DNA from 3 places in the Pseudarthrobacter sp. MDT3-1 genome. Region 1 is predicted to be linked to each of the others. Evidence: riboswitches for the same ligand, from Rfam matches in the RefSeq annotation. Region 1 holds a riboswitch; each other region holds the start of a gene.

Region 1 (6,841 bases):
GAAGGCCACCGCGGCGTTCTATGGTCCGGCGCCGGACCTGAACAAGGTGCCGGCCATCAAGGCCGCGGTGTTCGGGGTTTATGCCGAACGCGACGCGCGGATCACCGGCGCGATGCCGAGCCTCCGCGATGCCCTGGGCGCCACCACGGTGACGCACCAGCTCACCGTTTACCCCGGCGTCGACCATGCCTTCCACAACGACACCGGCGAGCGCTCCAACGAAACCCAGGCCACGGCCGCCTGGAACGACACCCTCGCCTGGTTCGGACAGCACGTCTGAGGCGTGACGCCAGCACGGCTGATCTGAGTAGCGCTATCTGACGTTTTGAGCCTCCAGAACGACAGATAGCGCTACTCAGTTGGGAGGGCGGGGCACTCACCCGCGGCCGCGGGTAGTCTTGAAGGATGAGCACCGCAATCCCACTAACGCTCACCTTCGACGGGCGTTTCGCCCGCGAACTCGAGGAGCTGGCGGTTCCCTGGCAGGCGGAAGAAGCGCCAGACCCGCAGCTGCTGGTCCTGAACGAGCCGTTGGCCGCCGAACTGGGCCTGGACCCGTCCTCGCTGCGGACGCCCGATGGGACCCGGCTGCTCATCGGCAACCAGATTCCTGAAGGTGCCACACCGGTGGCCCAGGCCTATGCCGGCCACCAGTTCGGCGGCTACTCACCCCTGCTCGGCGACGGGCGGGCCCTCCTGCTGGGTGAGGTCACGGACATCCACGGGCAGCTTCGGGACATCCACCTCAAGGGCTCCGGCCGGACACCGTTCGCCCGCGCAGGTGACGGTCTCGCCGTCGTCGGTCCCATGCTGCGCGAGTACGTCGTCAGCGAAGCCATGCACGCCATGGGCATCCCCACCACGAGGTCCCTTGCCGTGGTGGCCACGGGCCGGCCCGTCCGCCGCGAAACCATGCTGCCCGGCGCCGTGCTCACCCGGGTGGCCAGCAGCCACCTGCGCGTCGGCAGCTTCCAGTTCGCCCGCGTCAACGGCGAGACGGACCTTCTGCGCCGCCTGGCCGATCACGCCATCAGCCGCCATTATCCGGACGCGGCGCTCGCCGACAAGCCCTACCTTGCGTTCTTCGATGAGGTCATAGCAGCGCAGGCGTCCCTGGTGGCGCACTGGATGCTGGTGGGCTTCGTCCATGGCGTGATGAACACCGACAACATGGCCATCTCCGGCGAGACCATCGACTACGGTCCCTGCGCGTTTATGGACGCCTTCAACCCCGGCGCGGTCTACAGCTCCATCGACGCGGACGGACGCTACGCCTACGCCAACCAGCCGGTCATCGCCGAATGGAACCTCACCCGGCTCGCTGAAGCACTCCTGCCCCTGCTCCATGAAGACCAGGACCAGGCCGTGGCGCTCGCCGTTGAATCCCTCGGCGCCTTCCGCACGCTGTACAGCGCTGCCTGGTCAGCCGGCATGAAGTCCAAGCTTGGACTGCACTCGGACACGAACGACGACGTCGCGTCGGCCCTGGTGGACGGTCTGCTGGCGCTGCTCCAGGAAGGACAGGTGGATTACACGTCCTTCTTCCGGAGCCTCGGCTCGGCGGCCCGCGGGACCCCGGAAACTGCGCGGTCCATGTTTGCGGACCCGGGCGCCTTCGACGCCTGGGCCGCACGGTGGCTGGCCCTGGCGCCGGACGCGGACCTGATGGACCGGGTCAACCCCGTCTACATCCCCAGGAACCACCTGGTTGAAGAGGCCCTGGATGCTGCTATCGCAGGCGACCTGGACCCATTCAACCGGTTGGTGGACGTCCTGGCCGATCCGTACACGCAGCGCCCCGGGCTGGAACGCTACGCCGGCCCCGCCCCTGAAAACTTCGGGAGCTACCGGACCTTCTGCGGGACCTGAGCGAACACCAGGGATGGACGACGGCGGCGCGCGGCCGGGTGCCGCCCGCCGCCGTCGAGCATGGTCGGATCACGCTACGCGGACGAAGGACGCTCCGGCGAGCCAGCTGAGGGAGTGGACTTCGGTTTTGTAACCGTCCACCCCGCCGCTGACTACCTGGCCGTTGCCGGCGTAGACGCCCACATGGCCGGCCGTGATGACCAGATCCCCTGCGGCCGGGGTGCCCACCACCGTGCCGTACTGGTAGAACTGGCCGGGAGCCAGGTCACCCACGCTCTTACCCACCGAGCGCAGCGCCTTCTCCACCATGGCGGTGCAGTCCTGCTGCACGCCGAGCTGTGAAGTGGCGGAAGCCAGGATGGCCGCGCCGAGCGAGCCGGCCGGAGCCTGGGCTGCCGGTGCGGACGTTGAGGCCAGCTGTATACCGGTGTTGGTGGCGGAGGACGGCGCCGCTGCGGCCTTCGCCGCCGGAGCCGGTGCGGCGCCCGGTGCCGTGTAGCCGGCGCCGGGGATCCGGATCTGGTCGCCGGGGTAGATGATGGTGGTCAGCGAGAGTCCATTGGCGGCAAGGACGTCGTTGAGCGGGACGCCGTTGGTGGCGGAAATCTGGCCCAGCGTGTCACCCGAAACTACGGTGTGAACGTTGGCCGCGGCGGGGGCCGGAGCAACAGCGGCCGGAGCCGCTGCCGCCGCACCGGTTTGGACCTGGGCGTTGGCAGTCCCGGCATCATCCGGGCCGTGGACGCCGGCCTGAGCCGGGACGCCGATGCCGAACAGCAGGCCGGATGCAGCAACAGCCACCAGGGCCGGACGGCCAAACGTCAGGGCGTGTGCTTTGGCCGTTGACGACAGGCCGACAGGGACGGTAGAGCTGGCAGAAACCACACGATGGCGTGCGGAAGCGGAATTCTTGGACACGGTTGATCGCCTCTCCCATGCCTGCGGGGTGAGCTGTCGGGTTCGGGTCGGAGATACCTGGCCGGTAGCGGCGCCGCACTGAACGGAGCGATACCGACTTAACCCCAAGGCTTCGCAAGAAGCCGTGGAAACGTGGTTCCCCCGTCCCTGCCAGCTGGAAAGCGACTGGATCCCGGTCAGCGGCAGGGCTCGGCATACTGGCGGGAATGGTCCGGCTTGAGCCGGGCCACCGTTTGACCATAACTTCTGCTCGGCGGCAATGTCACATTCCGGTAACGGAATGTAGGAGTGAAATTCACTCGTATGTCAGCGCGAATTCTCTACTCCCTGGTAACGATGTTGCAGGTCAACCCCCGTAATCCGTATATGCCCGGTAAGCTCACCAACTATGTCCCGGATTGTTCAAAAAATGCGGCTGCCCGCCCTCGCCGGCATGCTGGCGGTCGCCCTGGTAGGGTCGGCTGCGCTGCTGCCCTCACATGCCGCCGACGACGCCCCGCCCGGCGGCTATCCCTCGTGGCAGGACGTGCAGAACGCCAAGCAAAGCGAGGCCGGCAAAGCGGCAGAGGTCACCAGGATCAACGGGCTGCTGGGCGGGCTTCAGGCCGAAGCGGAGGCGCTGGGCAATGCGGCCGTGACATCCGCCGCGGAGTACGCCCAGGCCGAAGCGGCGCTTCAGGCCGCCACTTCCACTGTGCATGCCCTGACCGCCCAGACGGCACGCGCCGCGGCCGAACTGGGACAGTACAAGAAGGAAATCGGTGCCCTGGCGGCGCAGTCGTATAAGACCGGTGGCACAAACATGGGTTTCTTCGTTGCTCTCGACGCCGTGCAGAACAACAGCATCCAAGGCCTGAATATCGTCCAGATCGTCAGCGACAAGACTGCAGCCCTGGTGAACAAATCCGCAGCCGCCGAACGCATTTCCCGCGCCCTGGCCGATCAGGAGCAGGCAGCCAGGGCAGAGCGCGAGCGTCTGTCCAGCGAAGCCAGAACCAAGCTCGCCGCCGCCCAGTCCGCCCAGCAGGCCATGTCCAGGCAGATCGCGGAGCAGCAGGAGCACGGCCAGGAACTGACCGCGCAGTTGGCATCCCTCAAGGGCACCACCGCTGCGGTGGAGGGTGAGTTCCGGCAGGGCCAGGTGGCCTTGGCCGCGTACGAAACGGCGCAGGCCGCCAAACGGGCCGCGGCGCAGGAACAGGCACGCCAACAGGCGGAGGCGGCAGCCAGGGCGGCGGCCCTCGCCGCTGCGCAGAAACCGGCTCCGGCCCCACCTGTTGTACCGGGAGTGCCAGCCCCCGCTCCTGTCCCGAGCCCGACGCCGGCTCCGCCGCCCGTCGTCGTCGTGCCTTCCGTGCCGGGCGGCGCTGTGAACGACCCCGCCGGCGCAAAAACCTACGCGGCCGGGCAGTTGGGCGCCTACGGCTGGGGCCAGGACCAGTTTCCGTGCCTGGCGTCGCTGTGGACCAAGGAGTCGAACTGGCTGACCACCGCCACCAACCCGTACTCGGGCGCATACGGCATCGCCCAGTCGCTGCCGGCCAGCAAGTATGCCAGCGCCGGCAGCGACTGGCTCACGAGCTACCGGACCCAGGTCAGTTGGGGCCTGTCCTATATCGCTGACCGCTACGGGTCACCGTGCAGCGCGTGGAACCATTCCGTGGCCAACAACTGGTACTGACCTGCCGGGGGAGGGCAGCCGGGTCACGTTCCCGGGGGCTTGGCGAATTCCGCGGCGCTGAAGAATTCAATGCCGACGAAGGCTTCGTCGCCGTCCACCCAGGCGTCATGCCCGGGTGGAATGGTGTAAGAATCGCCGGCGCTGATGCTGATCCGGTTACCACCGGTGGTCTCGACGTTGAGGGCACCGGAAACGCAGTATCCGACGTGGTTGTTCTGGCAGGACTCGGTCTGGACCACCGGCTTGATGCAGTCCGACCAGCGCCAGCCGGGACTGAACGTCAACCGGCCGACCGTGTAGTCGCCCAGGTTGACGACATCCACTTCGGTTTTCTCCGGCCGGCGCTTCTCATCCGGTGTGTTGTGGGACTTGACTGCCAGTTCTGTGACGATGTTTGTAGGCATGACACGCAGACTTTCTCTGTTGGTTTTGTGTCCGGCAGCTTTCTGTCCCTGGCTGCCAGACCACATCTGAGGCGCTTACGCTTGCCAGCATCCTCCCGCCGGCGGCGCTTGTCGAGACCCAAACCACTAGGCTTTTCCCATGCCCGATTTTGAACGGTTCCGGGTCCTGCTGGAAGAAGAGCGCGCCCGGAAACTCGAGCTGCTCCCCGCGCTCCGTGCGGACATCTCCTCGGCGAACGCCGCACGCCAGGATTCCAACGTGGATGACGAACACGACCCCGAGGGTTCCACCATTGCGTTCGAGCTGTCGCAGGCCTCGGCGCTCCTGAAGCAGAGCAGTGCGGGACTTGACCAGGTGGATGCGGCCCTGGCGCGGATTGCGGCGGGCACGTACGGAACGTGCGCCGTGTGCGGGGACCCCATCGCGGAGGGACGGCTCGAAGCCCGCCCGTCGACGCCGTTCTGCATCCTCCACGCGGCCACCGGGAGGGTGCTGTGAACGGGCGTGTGCAGGAGGCTGCCGGCTTCATCGATGCCACCCTGCAGAATGAGGGCGCCTGGTACCGGGCGGAAGGCGTGGAGTCCCGGGTGGGCGGGGCACTTGGGTCCTACGGATCGTCGGTGGGAGCCGTACGCGGCACCGTCCGCGACGCCGGCACGAAATTCAAGGATCTTGGCCACGACGAGGTGACCGCTTTGGCATCCCTCCTCTGGGGCCGGCCCGGTCCCGGCAGGCGGCCGGTCTATGAAAGGCGGCTCGCGGCCGTGGTGCTGCTGCAGTCCCGGGTTGCCCTCCTCCGCCACTCTGACCTGACCCGGCTGGAGGGCTTCATCAGAACCGCGCAGACCGGTGAGCTGGTGGACCCACTGATTGCCGACGTTGTGGTTCCGTTGCTGCAGGGACTGGGCGAAAGCGGCCGCCAGCGCGCCGACGTCGTCATCACCCGCTGGCACCAGGACCCCGACGATTCGCTTCGCCACGCTGCCCGGCTCATCGCGTCTCAGGGACCCGACCTGCAGCGCATTTCCGGGAACCGCGACGCGGAACGCGACTGACCCCTGTTCCCCGGTCCCCGTCAGTCGTACTCTGGGGCTTGGAGGTGATTGCCATGGAGGCAGCGCAGGGCGACAGGATTATCGTCCGGGGGAGGACCGTCGGATCTTCGGACCGGCACGGCGTGATCGTGGAAGTCCGTGGTCAGGAAGGTCATCCGCCCTACCTGGTCAGGTTCGACGACGGACACGAAACCGTTATGTACCCGGGCGGTGATTTCGCCGTCGAACGCGGTCACGCGGGACAGGCCGGCTGACGCGCCGCGGGCGGCCGCGCGTCCGGGCCACCGGGCACCTGTCAGACTGGTGGAATGGATCACTCCTTGGCTGCCACGTCCACTGACGCGAACCTCACGATTCCACCGGCCCGGACCGGTCCGCGGGACCCCGGTGACGCCTGGGTGGAGGGCGGCGGCGGCAAGTTCTGGGGCAGGTTCGGTGCCGCGGGCGTGCTGGCTTATGACCCCGGCAAGGGCGTTCTCCTGCAGCACCGCGCGCTGTGGAGCCATAACGGTGGTACCTGGGGACTGCCCGGCGGAGCATTGCACCAGGGCGAGGACGCAGTCACCGGGGCCCTCCGCGAGGCGCACGAGGAAGCCGCGGTACCGGCCGCGGATGTGAGCGTCCTCTTCACGTCTGTGCTGGACTTGGGCTACTGGTCCTACACCACCGTTGTAGTGCTGGTGACCGCGCCTTTTGAGCCCGTAATCAGCGATCCGGAAAGCCTCGAACTCCAGTGGGTTCGGTTGGACGAGGTGGACGCGAAGGAGCTCCATCCCGGTTTCGCAAAATCGTGGCCGGACCTGCGGACGCGCATGCTGGAAGGGCGAGATTAGGGTTGCCTAAGTGCGGTGCGCCATAATGGTGTTCCGACCCCCTGCTGCGCATGAGGAAGAACATGACCGCCCCGCTCTCC
Region 2 (6,841 bases), on a different contig from region 1:
CCGGCGTCCCGCATAAGGGGCCTTCGGCCCGGTCGCGCGGTGAGCACGCGCTCAGCACAAGCCCAAGGATGCTCTCTGTCCGCCGCTGACGGAATTTCTTGCCAGTGGCCGGACCACCCACATAAGCTCAGCCGTGTGAGTGGCCGGGACGGCAATCCGAGAAGCGGAACCGACCAGCGACCCGTGAAGGACATCAGCATGGCTACAGGTACTGTCAAGTGGTTCAACGCCGAAAAGGGCTTCGGATTCATCGCCCCCGACGACGGAAGCGCTGACGTGTTCGCACACTATTCGGCAATCGCCTCCAGCGGTTACAAGTCCCTGGACGAGAACCAGAAGGTCCAGTTCGACATCACCCAGGGTCCCAAGGGGCCCCAGGCGGAAAACATCCAGCCGCTCTAGAGCTCCTGGAAGAGACCGGTCAGCCTATGCGGCGGGCCGGTCTCTCGTTGTGTTCGGGCACCTGCGAGGCGACGGCCTTCTGTTCTTCTTCCCGATTCTTGGCCCGCAGCGCCTTCGCTTCGGCCTTCTGGATCGAGGCCCTCGCCGCGTTGACGCCGGCGGAGGCAGAGATCGTCCGGATCTGATTGAGGGCAACGTGGCCAGCTCCCACCGCCAATACAGCGAGGACAGAGACGCCGGTTACCCAGAAGCCGGATGCGGCGATGACGGGAAAATGATGGCTGCGGCGGCGAGCTAAATGGTGGGAAGGCCATGGCAGCAGGGCCCACCAGTTCCTACAACTCGCCCTCGAGGCCGGCCCCGCCTGCCGACTGGCCAGGCTCAGCAAGCTCATGATCAGCTCCGAATCAGTGGCTATGTCATGCCGTTCCCCCCGCTGTCCTGCATGAACAGGTATCAGAGCGGAAAATTCCGGACCGGCCGCAAACCCAGGTCCATCCAAAGAATAACCAGCAAGTCATGTTGTACGCGGCTCTAGCCACCATGAAGAAGTGAACGCGAAAACCCGACGGAAGGACGAACGAGGATGAACTCCCAGCAGAGACCCCGCAGGGCGGTACCCGGCCCGCCGTAGGCAGCCGCTTCCCCACACAACCGAATAGGCCGTTTCCGGGACCCCACACACCCGGAACATCAGATCAGAGTCCAGAGTGTGCACAATGTGCACACGAAATAACACTCAAAAGCCCCTGACCTGAGGAAACACTGTGCCCGAGGCGGGACTCGAACCGGAATCCAGCCCCCGAAACCACTGGACTCCCCCGGAAACATGCGGAATCCGGCCCGATCCGACCGATGTACGCCTCAGTCCGAGGCCCAAAGTGTGCACATTGTGCACACCCCATTTTTTGCCTTTCGGCGGCAACTCCGACTCGCTGGCCTTATCAGCGGCGGACGATACCGACCGCAGAAGCGACACGACCCGAGTCACCAATCCGGATTCGGCAGGATCACGACTTTCGGGCACGAATCGAGGAACCACGTTCATCACTGAATATTGGCCTTCAGGGGGTCCAGAGGTGGTGCGGGTGAGCGCCGTGGTCGGAATCCCGATTGGCGTGGGTGAGCGCCAGTGTCGGTGTGGGTGAGCGCCATCTGTAAGGCTCCTTCCACCACGTGAGGGCCACGTGGCGGAAGGATTACCGGCAATGGTACGGAAGATCAAGGCGAAACTGGTTTTGCAGTTTCGCAATCAAGGCCTATCGGGCAGGGCTATCTCGTCTGCTCAGGGCATGTCTCGGCACAGCGTTCAGGCGGTGATCGAGGCTGCTGATCTGGCAGGGCTCGGCTGGGATGACGTTGCTGATTTGTCTGATGGTGAGGTTTATCTGGCGCTATTTCCCGGCCGCGGGGTGCGCGAGAGCGTGTTTATGCAGCCGGACTGGGGCCAGGTGCACCGGGAGCTGGCCAGGGTTGGGGTGACGTTGAAGCTGCTGCACCAGGAGTATGTCGACGCATCCGGTCGGGCGGGGCAAGCGGCGATGAGTTATGACCGGTTCTGCAGGCTTTATGGCGATCACGCGATGGTCACTGGCGCCTCGTCCCGGGTCGGCCACAAGGCCGACCGCAGCATCGAGGTCGACTGGTCTGGGCCGACGATGCAGCTGGTCGATCCGGCAACGGGAGAGGTCTCGAAGGTGTATTTGTTCGTCGCGTGTCTGCCGTTCAGCAGGTATGCGTTCGTGGAGGCGTGCCTGGATATGCGGCAGGATTCGTGGCTGCGCGCGCATGCGGAGATGTTCGCGTTCTTCGGCGGCACGGTCCCGCGGCTCGTCCCGGATTATGTTCCGCGGAACATAATCGGGCACCAGGTGCCTCGGTGCGGCCCCAATGTGCTCGAACACCTTCCGCAGCCCGTGGCAGACACACTCGGCGGTCTCGCCGCGGTATGCCTGGACGAAGCGCATATTCGAGAACGGGAAGCTCACCACCAGGATGTGCAGGACCTGCCGGATCCCGGCAATGATCGCCTCGGCCTGCCCGAAGTCGACCTGCACCGTGCCCGCCGGCCACACCAGCTCGGTGAAACCCTCCCCAGCCTGCCGGTTCCGGGCCGTCCACTTCTTCACGAACCGTTGCACCGGTGAATACGTGCCGGTGAAACCATGCTCATCCACGAGCCGGTCAAAGATCCGCTTGGCCGTATGCCGCTGCTTGCGCGGCCGCCGCTGGTCCTCGCCCAGCCACCGCTCAATGATGCGCTCGAACCCGGTCAGCACCGAACCTCCGGGCCTTGCCAACGGTGCCGGCGGTGCCGGGGAGAAGTCCTGCTGCTCGGCGTACTTGGCCACCGAATCACGGCTGATGCCCAGCGTGCGGGCGATTTCACGTCCCGGGACTCCCTGGGAATCGAGTCTTCTGATATTTTCTTGAACGGACATGGGTACCGTCATCTGCTTTCCAGCCCTTCCGGCGCAATCGCTCTGTCAATAGCAGCGCCGTAAGGAACCTATCTGGGGTGGCGGGCCCATGTTCCCAACACACTGGGAACCGCCCCGGGCCACCGAGTGATCTCAATCTCTGCAAACCCCAAATCCGTAATTTGGAGGGGAATTGCCTGGCCTGATTCTTAGCGCTCATTTGGCAGGAAACCAGCCACCAACTCGGCAGGATTTCCTGGCTGAAACGGCCTACAGATAGTCGATCACACACACCCACATTGCCGGGAAAGACCCTTACACGGAATAGGAGCGCACGAATGTGCGGTTGAGCATGCCCGGCTTCGGGTTAGTGGCTGTGCGACGTGTGGGTGTCGGGTGCGGGGGCTGCGGGGGCGTCCGTCGGCTTGTCGAGGGTGCGGTCTTCGCTGGTCGGAGCCTCCGCGGGTGCCTGCGACGGTGCCGGCGTGGAGTCGTGGCTGTGGCTCTCGGAGTCGAGGGTGCTTGCGAGGGCGGACATGCCGAACCATGTCAGCGCGGCGACCAACACGACACCTGCGGCAAACGGGCTGACCAGGTGGCGCAGGCCGCCCTTGGCGTCCTTGGCGATGAACGCGACGTACGACATCAGCAGGCCGATTGGAGTCATCCAGGCGCTGCGCTCGGGGAACTGTTCGAAGTGCTGGATGCCGCCGCCGACCAGGCCGACGCCGAAGGAGAGCAGGAGCGAGAACGCGACGAGCGAGATGGCCCGGCTTAGCAGCGGGCGCTCATCGACGAGCACGAACTCGTTGACGATGGTGCCGAGGAGGAACACGAACGCACCGACGACGCAGATGATCGTGTATAGGCCCGGGTTGACCGGATAGTGCACGACGGCGCCAGCGATAAGGGCCGCGCCCATGAAGTAGAGCATCGCGCCGATGTAGCGCGAGTAGAGCGAGGGAGTCCGTTTCGCGAGCTCTGCCTCATAGGAGGCAACGTCTTCGCGGCTGAGGTCGTTCTGAACGGTCATGTCTGGTGAGTCTTTCGTTTTCGGGTGTGTGAGAGCAGGCAGCCGTAGCGCCGATACCGGAGTTGGTGCGGCGTGGCGCTGCGCGTGCTGCTCAGCGGGGCAGAATTGAGCGTCATGTCTCATTTCCTTGGAAGCGGGGCTTGGCCGGACACTCTAAAGAGATGGGATACGCCTCAGAATTGTGGTTTGCGGAGTAAATGGCGGTGTTTTAGCACCGCTATATGTCGCCTTCGGGTGACCTGCGGAAGGAGTCAGGCGCATGGTTGGAGGGGCATCCTAAGGGCCGGTGATTCAGTGCCCCCAAGGCATTGAATCACCGGCCTTCAGTGGTTTGTTAGCCTGCGCGGACGAAGGTGACGGCACCCTTGGACGTCATCCAGGTCAGAGGGTGCACGGCGGTTTCATTCTTCCCGTTCAGGCCTGAGCTGAGGACCTGGCCGTTGCCGACGTAAATTCCTACGTGGCCAGGCTGCATGACCATATCACCGGGCTGGGGGTCGGTGACCACGGTGCCGTAGTTCATGAACTGCATCGGGCCCAGGTCCCCGACGGGGATGCCAGCGGCATTTAGGGCGTTTTCGACCAGCCGCGTGCAGTCCTGGATCATGCCGATCTGAGCGTAGGCGGAGGACACCATGATGGAGTTAATGTCACCGGCTGCGGGAGCCGGCGCGGGCGCAGGCGGGGTGACGGTGACTTTGGCCGAGGCGGGTGCAGGGGTCGTTACGGCGGCCGCGGGTGCCGCGGCCTTCGCGGCTACCACGACAGGCTTCGGGGCTTCCACTACGGGAGCGGGCGTGGTTTCCACGACCGGGCGCTCGAAGGAAATCTGGATGGTGGCATCGGCGGTCAGCGGGGCCTGTATCTGGCTCGCGACCTCGAGGTTAGCGGCCGGTTCAGCTTCGCGCTGGCCGGGGGCGTCGGCCGCCTGGGCGGCAGCAATACCACTGGTCAGCACGAGACCGGAAGCCGCTGCGAAGACGGCGGCCTGGCGGCCTGCGCCGCCGGCATTCGCGGTAAAGGACTTGGTCAGTGCGGCAAGAGTGCTGGTCTGGGGGACCGCGCGGCGGCGGCCGTGAGTTTTGCGCATGGGCATGAAAGGGCCTCTCCCACTGCCTGCGAGGTTAGCTGTCGGATTCGGGTGGGAGGCACCCGGCCGCGTCAGGCGCAAAAGTGCACCAGGCACGGCTTCACCCCAAGACCTGCCAGAAGCAGGCCAATAATGGGTTCCCCGTCTCTGCCGGACGAAAAGTGAACGGATCCCGGGCAGCGGCAGAGTTAGGCAATCTGTTCGGGAGTGCCGCCTCAAGGAGAAACCGGCACGACTTAGACCGTACTTCACACCAGCAATGTTTGTCACATTCCGGTAACGGCGCGTCCGCCGTGGCACGGGATGCGCACTTGCTCTGTATACCCGGCCCGGGTACAGGATGCGTCTTCTTGGGTTGTCAGTGACATGGAAGTCCGGGCTGGTGTTGCCGTACCCGTTTGCACGGCCGTTCACCCCCCGCACACCCTCGATTCTTCCTCAAAAAGATAGAGCCAGGCTTCCCCTTGTTTCTTCCGCTGCCGGGTGCAGCTGCTGCTCCGGCAGCGGTATCCAGTGGCAGCACAGTCGAGTTTGCTGTCGAAGGGCTGACGTGCGGGCATTGCGTCCAGACCGTTCAAAAGGCTGTATCGGCCGTTGAGGGTGCCGAGTCCGCCTTTGTGGACCTCGTGTCCGGCGGTCGTTCCCGGGTGATAGTCACGGTACGGCCGAGAGCTTTGCTGTGTGTGCGGCCGTGACCTCCGCCGGCTACACGCTTTCCAGCAATTGGCATCAAGGCCCCTGGCAGAAGACCGGTTAGGCGAGTGGGGTGTCTTTTGACGGGGCGAACGCGTCCCCGGCGCTGAGGCCGGCATCGCGCTCGGCGCTGGAACGGGTGCACGGCATCGGCCGGTGTTGTCCAGGCCGGCAATGATGCCTGGACTGTGCTGTGAAATGGTGGACCTATCCGGGGCCAGCCATACCAAGCCGTAGCAGATCCTCATTTGGGCCACCGGTTACAACATCCTCGCCGTCCCGCTGGCGACAGTGCCCTGTCCTGCCTTTGGGCTTGCGGAGGATGAAACTCAATCCTTCCCAGGTGCGTTGAATAAGAGGCTGTGACCGGCAGGAATACCCCTGCCGGTAGGCTGAAGATCCTGAACAACCTGCATGGAAGGGAAGAAACGTTGTGAGCGCACCATCGCGTGGACCTTTCTCCGCTTTCCTCTTTCGTGCAGGCTTCCTGACGGCCGCCCTAGCCATCATCGCCGGGATCTTCGGCATGCACATTATGACCGGCGCACACCATATGAGCGCCGCGCACACCATGCCGGCAGCGACCGCCGGATCCGCGGTGGACGCTGCGGGCATCCCGGCCGGGCACTCCCACACCACGGGGGCATCCTCGGATGGGACCGCCGCTACCCCAGCGGCAACTGGCTCGTCGTCTTCCTGCGCCCCTGCAGGTTCCTGCCCCGGGATGACTGCCGGGGGCAATACGTGCGTCCTGGCCCCGGGAAACACCTCACTGACCGCCCCTGCCCCCGGAACAGCACCCTATGCCTTACCGGACTTCGGGGTGGCGGCTGCAGCCAGCATCAATTATTCCTACTCACCGGACAGCCCCTCTCCCGGTGACTTCTGTATCAGCCGGACGTAAACCAGCACTGACAGCGCCGCGCCCCGGCGCAGCGTCCAGCAACGTCGACACGCACAAGACAGCCCACCTTCCCAAAGGGCGCAGCTGTCTCTGCTTGCAATCCCCAGGCGCTAAACGCCGCTGATACCTTTGAGGACCCTGATTTTCATGAAATAGACCCTGACTATTTCCGCTGCCGCGATCGCCGCAGCAATCGGCCTCGCCGGATGCTCAGCCGGCACCGGAAGTTCGGACTCGAGCAGCATGCCCGGCATGAGCCACGGCAGCTCCGCCATGCCATCGACCTCGGCTCCGGCAAC
Region 3 (6,841 bases), on a different contig from region 1:
TGGCCTGGACTGGGCCTATGTCCACGATGAAGCGTGCCGCTGGGAACACGTGATGAGTGAACGCGTTGAGCAGCGCATCTACGAGTTACTTAACCACCCCACCGAGTCTCCATACGGCAACCCCATCCCCGGACTGGCTGCCCTGGGCGGACCCGCGCCTGCGCTGCCCGACGCCGGTGTGATTAATCTCCTTGATGCGATGCAGGGCTACGGGCCGGCGTCGAACGTGACGGTCAGCCGGCTGGCTGAACCCATCCAGGTGGAACCTGAGCTGCTGGTCCAGCTGGACGAAGGCGGGATCAGGCCCGGTGCCTCGGTGTCCTTGGAGCGCGTGGGGGAGTACATTTCCGTGCGGGTTCCGGGAATCGAAGGGGCGCTCGAGCTGCCCCCGGAAGTGGCATCCCACGTCTTCGTTTCCGTCCGCTGACGGGACGGCGGTCCGCCGTGTGGGGCCGCGCCATAGCGCAGTGACCCAGGTTCCGCAAAGATAACGGAATTGTTACTGTCCAAGTTAATCACCTATAGTTGTAACTCAGCGTCGATACAAAAGCGTTACCTGATCCGGAGCCGAGCTCTGCCAGCGGATCAGGTGCATCAGTCACCAACTGGCAGAGGCGGGGGAACCACAACCGGCAGTCGTAAGACTGCCTTGGGGTGAAGTCCGTCAGCAGCAAGCCTCTTCCAGCGAAGGATCCTCACGGGATATCTCTGCGCCAAGTGCTTGTCACGGCGGACCGGGTCTTTGAACTCTCTGACCCGAATCCGACAGCTAACTTCGCAGGCTATCCAGAGAGGAACATTCTTGACCACGCAATACTCCAGGGGCCGCCGTCGCGCGGTGGGTCCCGCCTCGGCGCCCAGAGTGGCCGAGGATTTCACCGCGGAGAGGCCCCGCGACCCACAGCGGGACGCCCGCCGCCGCCGGGGACCCTTCCGGCAGATGACGGATTTCGCCGCCGCCAGTGGCCTCGGCCAGAAGGCCGGCATCGCCTTGGCAGCAACAGGCCTAGCACTTACCGTGACGGTTCCTGTGACCGGCCCCGTGATGGCCACTCCGGCACCCGGCCAGGCCGCATCGGCCGTTTCCGCTGCTCCGCAGCCCGAAGTTACCGCCGAAGCCGCCGCCCAAATTGATTTCAGCCGCTCGTCCGTGGTTACCCAGGGTGATCCCGACGGCAAACTGAAGCAGCTGCTGAGCGCACAGTCCGCGGGATCCATTACCCGTGCGGCCTCTGCCGGAAGCCTCGGCTCGCCGCTAGCCCAGCTGGTTACAGTCTCTCCGTTCGGATTCCGGGTCAGCCCCATTACCGGCGGCTCCGGCGATTTCCACCGTGGCCAGGACTTCGTGGCACAGTGCGGAACCTCTGTCCTGGCTGCCGCCAGCGGCACCGTGACCTTCGCCGGCTGGCACCAGTACGGCGGCGGGAACCGCGTTGTGGTGGATCACGGCAATGGCCTTGAAACCACCTACAACCACCTCTCCTCCGCCAGCGTCAAGGTAGGCCAGACGGTCAGCCGCGGCGATTTGGTTGCCCTGAGCGGCACCACGGGCGCGTCCACGGGCTGCCACCTCCACTTCGAGGTCCAGGTCAATGGCGAAGTCGTTGACCCCACGGGCTGGCTCTGACCAAATGATGGCCAACTCTCGAATCGCAGTGACGTGCCGTGACCTGAATGTGACATTGGCTCGGAACTCCTGTAACGTCTAAAGCGCGTCAACTTTTCCGAAGTTGACGTTCTTGAGTGGATTGCCTAGCTCTGCCACCGCTCAAGGTCCGTTCGCATGACATCGTCTGGCAGGGGCGGGGGAACCAATTTTGGTCTTCGATTCTGAAGGCCTTGGGGTTAAGTCGCAAAGCTTCCACTGTGAAGCAGCGCGGCCGGGTGACTCCCATCCGAATCCGACAGCTCACCTCGCAGGCATTGGGAGAGGCTACCTTCGTGTCTTCACGCCATACTTCTGCGCGTCACCGCGCACAACCGGTTCGCACTAACCCCTTGGGCTCCGTGTCCAAGGCCGTCAGTGCCAATGCCGGGACCGTAGGTCGCCAGGCTGCTGTTATCGCAGCTGCATCAGGTCTGATCCTGAGCATGGGGCTTCCGGCCAACGCCGCGGACACCACCGCCGGCGTTTCCGCCTCCACCGAGTCCGGTTCTGCGCAGACGGCACTTGCCGTAACTGCCGCGCCCACGGCTACCGTTTCCTTCGAACGCCCCGTCATCAAGACGACGCCGGCGCCGAAGGTTGAGACGGTCCGTGCGCAGTCCACGGCCTCCGAAGCCGGGGCTCAGGGTGCTGCCGCAACCGAGGCCGCGGCCTCCAAGCTCGCTGACACTGTCTCCTCCGCTGCCGCTTCGGGTCTGGCAGCACTTGCCTACACCGGTATCGGCAACCCCTACCTCTGGGGCGGCACCACTCCCAATGGCTGGGACTGCTCAGGCTTCACGCAATGGGTCTACGCCCAGGCTGGCATCAGCATTCCCCGCACCAATGCCTGGACGGCCATGCGGCCCACCGCCACACCGGCCACCGGTGACCTGGTCATGCAGAATGGCGGCGCCCACGTTGGCATTTACGTCGGCAACGGCATGATGATCAGCGCACTGAACCCGTCACAGGGCACGCTGCTCCACTCCGTGGCATCAACAGGCTCCTCCGCGTTCTTCACAATGGCCCCGTAGTTCCTGCAGTCCAGTAGTTGCTGCAGCCCAGTAGTTGCTGCAGCTTGGCTGCCGGAACCGTTTCTTCGCGAGAAACTCTTCGCTAAATCCCCGTTCGGGGCGTGCCGGCGTACCCCCAAGATGCCGGCGCGTCCAAAGCCCTTAGGCTGCCTACGCGGTCCTGAGGAAAACGAAAGAGAGAAAATTAATGACTACACGTGCAACTGTTGCACGGCACCGCGCCGAGGTCGCCAAGACCAACTCGCTGGCTGTCATTGCCAAGGCTGTCGGCGACAACGCCGGCGGCATGGGCCGTCAGGCTGCGGTTATCGCTGCTGCTTCCGGCCTTGTCCTGACCAGTGGTATCGCTGCGAACGCGGCTGACACCGGCGTCCAGCGTGAAGCTGCGTCCGCTTCGAACCTTGAGGCTGAGGTTTCCGCCCCGGCCATCATTTCGGCTGCTTCCACCATTGCCATCTCCTACGAGAAGCCCGCAGTGACCACCACGCCGGCTCCCATTGAGGCTCCCGCCCCTGTTGTTGAAGCTCCGGCTCCGGCTCCGGCCAAGGCCGCGGCCACCCTCACGGTAGCGTCGGCAACTCCGGCCGCTCCGAAGGCGCCGGTCTCCGCCAGCGGCAAGGGCCAGGCCATCCTGTCCGCAGCCTATGCACAGCTCGGCGTCAGCCAGGACTGCACCATGCTGGTCACCAACTCGCTGGCTGCCGTGGGGATCAACTTCCGCGACTGGCCTGCAGGCTACCTGTCCCTCGGTCAGACCGTCAGCGCCGCCGAGGCCCAGCCCGGCGATCTGTTGTACTACGCCGACGGCGGCGCGGGCGTTGCCCACATTGCCGTCTACGCTGGCAACGGCCAGGCCGTGCACGGGGGCTACAACGGCAACCAGACCGTTGTGTTCAGCGCCAATGTCGGCTCCGGCCCCGTTTACATCCGCGTGTCCTAGCACCAGAGTCAGCATTCGAAGGACCCTCGCTTCACGGCGGGGGTCCTTCGCTGTCTGCGGGCTGCTGCCCTGATCCGGAGAGATGCACGAATCCGACACGTGACGGCGGCCGCTTCTGCGATTAGCTGATCCCGGGATTCTTTGTTTACTCTTGTGGTGTCGATCCATAGCCCGGATATGCCGGGGGCAGCCGGCCCTCGTGCCCCTGACGGGTGCGGCCACAAAGAGGTACGTGCATGCGCACTCTCGTTCTGAATGCTGGATATGAACCGCTGGCGGTAGTCACCTTCCGCCGGGCGCTGGTGCTTGTGCTCACGGGCAAGGCCAGTGTCATTGCCGAGGGCGATGATCCTGTGGTGGGACCGCAGGAGATCCTGGGCCGCCCGTCCGTGATTCTCCTGAACCGCTACATCCGCCCCAGATACAACCAGAGCACCGCAGTCAGCCGCCGCGGAGTCCTGCGGCGGGACGGCCACCGCTGCGCGTATTGCGGCAAGGGTGCCCACACCATCGACCATGTGCAGCCCAAATCACGTGGCGGCGCCGACTCCTGGGAGAACCTGGTGGCCGCGTGCCTCCGCTGCAACAACACCAAGGGTGACCACACGCCGGCTGAAATGGGCTGGAAGCTCAGGTTTGATCCGGAACCGCCGCATGGCACCATCTGGCAGATCAAGGAACTTGAGAAGCCCACGCCGGCTTGGGATCCGTTCCTGCTGCCTGAACGGGCCGCCTGAATCCAGTCGCTCCGCAAGTCCAGCCCGCGCAGTATTCCAGCCCGCGCGGTTAAGCTGGGAGGGTGGACGCTGACCCCCTCGACTTCGATGCCGTCATCCTCGCCGGCGGCCGTTCGTCGCGGCTCGGTGGCGTGCCCAAGCAGAGTCTCACGTACGACGGCGCCTCCCTCTTGTGCCGCTCCGCCGCCGCTGCGAGGGGAGCCCGGGCCGCCGTCGTGGTTGGTCCGGACACCGGGGAGGTGCCGGCCGGCGAAATCCCTGCCGGATTTCTCCGCTGCCGCGAAGAACCCCCCTTTAGCGGACCGGGGGCGGCCATCGCGGCCGGGCTCGCGGCCCTGGCCGCTGCGGGTGGCAGCCGCCCCGGGCTGACGCTGGTGCTGGCCTGCGACATGCCCAACGTAGGGCAGGCGGTGGCGGTGCTGAAGGCTACTTTGCGTGCGCGAGGACCCACCGCCGGAGCGCCCACGGGACCGGACGGCGTAGTGGCCGTCTCGGAGGATGGCCGCCGTCAGCCGTTGGTCGGTTTTTATAGCACGGCCGCGCTACAACGTTCCGTGGCGGAACTGGAAAGCACAGGACGCTTAATCAACGGGTCGGTGAGGGCACTCCTTGCTAGTCTGGACGTGCAGCTTGTCGCCGTTCCGGCCGGCTCCACGGCAGACGTGGACACCTGGGACGATGCCGCCGCACTTGGAGTGGCCGGCCCGGATCCCCTAATCGGGCTCCGGGGCAACACTGCCGCAGACGATTTGGGAGGCAGAGCGTGAAAAGCCAGGACGAGACGCTGGAAGAATGGTGCAGGTCCTTGCTCCAGGCGTATGAACTGGAGGACGTCCAGATCGACGTCAACACCATCCTGTCGCTGGCCGGCGTGGCAGCCCACTCAGTGGTCCGCCCCGCCGCCCCGCTCACCACCTTTATTGCCGGTTTCGCCGCCGGCCTGGCTGCGGGATCGGGGCAGGCCACCAACGCCGCCGCCATGACCGCTGCCATGGACCGTGCCCGCACCCTGGCTGCTGACTATGACGCCGAATCCGCCGGGACCCCCGTCGAATGAATCCCGTTCAGTGACCGCCGCCCCCGGCGACGCATCCGAAAATCCCGAGCAGCAGACAGCCCCGGCAAAGCACCTTGCCCATACCTGGGATGAGGCGCGCAGGGCCGCTTTTGATATCGCCACGCCGATTCCGCCGGGCCGGGTTCCCCTGGGCCAAGCCCTGGGCAGGGTCCTGGCCGGCGACATCACTGCGTTGCACGACATGCCGCACTACGCGTCGTCTGCGATGGACGGATGGGCCGTCAACGGCAGCGGTCCGTGGATCGTGGCAGAGGCAGGCCAGCGGCTGGCACCCCACCAGGCCAGCCCCATCGTCACCGGCGGACTGATCCCGCCCGGCGCCAAAGCGGTCCTGCGCAGCGAAAGCGCCGTGCTTGGAACGGACGACGACGGCCTGCCGCTCCTGATGACCGGCGGCGGCGCCCGCCCCGGCGAGCCCGGGAACGGCCAGCACATCAGGAAGGCCGGCGAGGAAGCCGCCGCGGGAGATGTGCTGGTCAAGGCCGGCGTAACACTGAACCCGGCCCATCTGGCGGTCGCAGCCCTGGCCGGGCACGATGACCTGCTGGTCCAGGGCAAGCCGGTGGTTAAGCTCCTGCTGACCGGCTCCGAAGTTGTGGCCCACGGGCTGCCGGTCCCCGGACAGGTCCGGGACACCTTCGGTCCGCAGCTCGCGGCCGTAGTGGAAATGCTTGGCGGTATTAACGGCGGCCAGGAGCGGATCGGCGATTCCTACGCTGAGTGGCTGGACGGCCTGGCCGACGTCCCGCCCGAGGTGCCGGACCCCTCCGCGCTGCCTGCCGACGTCGTGATCACCACCGGCGGTACTGGCGTCTCGGACACCGACCACCTCCGCCGGGCTGTGGCGGAACTGGGCGGGCGGCTGGTCATCGACGGCATCGCCATGCGCCCCGGCCATCCGGCTGTCCTGGCCGAGCTCCCCGACGGTCGCTTTGTCCTGGGGCTCCCCGGAAACCCGCTGGCCGCCATGATGGCACTGTCCACGGTGGGCGAACCGCTGCTGGCGGCGCTGGGCCACGGCACCATGCCGCCGGTGCAGGAGGTCCCGTGCGGGACCACCATTGAGCCTGAGCCGGGCCGGACCAGGCTGATGCCCTTCAGGCTGCTGTACGGGATGGCTTCACCGGCCAAGCACACGGGTCCCGGGATGATGCGCGGACTGGCGTCGGCGCACGGTGTGATGGTTGTTCCGCCGCATGGCGTGCAGCTGGGCGAACCAGTCCCGGCGTTCGCTTTGCCGTGGGGGCCGCCGGTGCCCGCGCCCGCGCACCCGGGTACCAAGCCCAAGGGCCGGCCCGCCGCTAAGCCGGCCACCCGGGCAGCTGGCAAGGACGCTGCGAAGCCTGCCGGTCCGGTGGACTGGAGTGCCCTGCTGGGGTAGGCGCCGTGCTGCGGAACCACGTA

Evidence for each region. Region 1 has a riboswitch for cyclic di-AMP ahead of ACX80X_RS06385 (LysM peptidoglycan-binding domain-containing protein). Riboswitches for the same ligand answer to the same signal wherever they lie in the genome.
Region 2: another riboswitch for cyclic di-AMP. It lies ahead of ACX80X_RS19825 (NlpC/P60 family protein); the one in region 1 lies ahead of ACX80X_RS06385 (LysM peptidoglycan-binding domain-containing protein).
Region 3: another riboswitch for cyclic di-AMP. It lies ahead of ACX80X_RS11570 (C40 family peptidase); the one in region 1 lies ahead of ACX80X_RS06385 (LysM peptidoglycan-binding domain-containing protein).

The regions. Positions count from the first base shown of each region.
Region 1 is NZ_JBTNDX010000006.1:64,101-70,941, reverse strand. Features, by position in the region: gene ACX80X_RS06395 (dienelactone hydrolase family protein) at 1-280, shown strand, start outside; gene ACX80X_RS06390 (protein adenylyltransferase SelO) at 406-1,869, shown strand; gene ACX80X_RS06385 (LysM peptidoglycan-binding domain-containing protein) at 1,939-2,787, opposite strand; cyclic di-AMP (ydaO/yuaA leader) riboswitch at 2,791-2,961, opposite strand; gene ACX80X_RS06380 (aggregation-promoting factor C-terminal-like domain-containing protein) at 3,176-4,468, shown strand; gene ACX80X_RS06375 (cupin domain-containing protein) at 4,492-4,872, opposite strand; gene ACX80X_RS06370 (TraR/DksA family transcriptional regulator) at 5,012-5,371, shown strand; gene ACX80X_RS06365 (DNA alkylation repair protein) at 5,368-5,928, shown strand; gene ACX80X_RS06360 (DUF1918 domain-containing protein) at 5,982-6,182, shown strand; gene ACX80X_RS06355 (NUDIX domain-containing protein) at 6,237-6,761, shown strand; gene ACX80X_RS06350 (biliverdin-producing heme oxygenase) at 6,824-6,841, shown strand, end outside.
Region 2 is NZ_JBTNDX010000041.1:321-7,161, reverse strand. Features, by position in the region: gene ACX80X_RS19845 (cold-shock protein) at 199-402, shown strand; gene ACX80X_RS19840 (hypothetical protein) at 422-796, opposite strand; gene ACX80X_RS19835 (transposase) at 1,611-2,549, shown strand; gene ACX80X_RS19830 (hypothetical protein) at 3,190-3,855, opposite strand; gene ACX80X_RS19825 (NlpC/P60 family protein) at 4,190-4,951, opposite strand; cyclic di-AMP (ydaO/yuaA leader) riboswitch at 4,955-5,150, opposite strand; gene ACX80X_RS19820 (heavy-metal-associated domain-containing protein) at 5,344-5,640, shown strand; gene ACX80X_RS19815 (hypothetical protein) at 6,072-6,542, shown strand; partial or broken gene ACX80X_RS19810 (DUF305 domain-containing protein) at 6,702-6,841, shown strand, end outside.
Region 3 is NZ_JBTNDX010000012.1:106,892-113,732, forward strand. Features, by position in the region: gene ACX80X_RS11560 (metal-dependent transcriptional regulator) at 1-427, shown strand, start outside; cyclic di-AMP (ydaO/yuaA leader) riboswitch at 581-799, shown strand; gene ACX80X_RS11565 (M23 family metallopeptidase) at 803-1,627, shown strand; cyclic di-AMP (ydaO/yuaA leader) riboswitch at 1,775-1,937, shown strand; gene ACX80X_RS11570 (C40 family peptidase) at 2,008-2,682, shown strand; gene ACX80X_RS11575 (C40 family peptidase) at 2,870-3,622, shown strand; gene ACX80X_RS11580 (HNH endonuclease) at 3,859-4,359, shown strand; gene ACX80X_RS11585 (NTP transferase domain-containing protein) at 4,422-5,126, shown strand; gene ACX80X_RS11590 (DUF6457 domain-containing protein) at 5,123-5,416, shown strand; gene ACX80X_RS11595 (molybdopterin molybdotransferase MoeA) at 5,382-6,818, shown strand.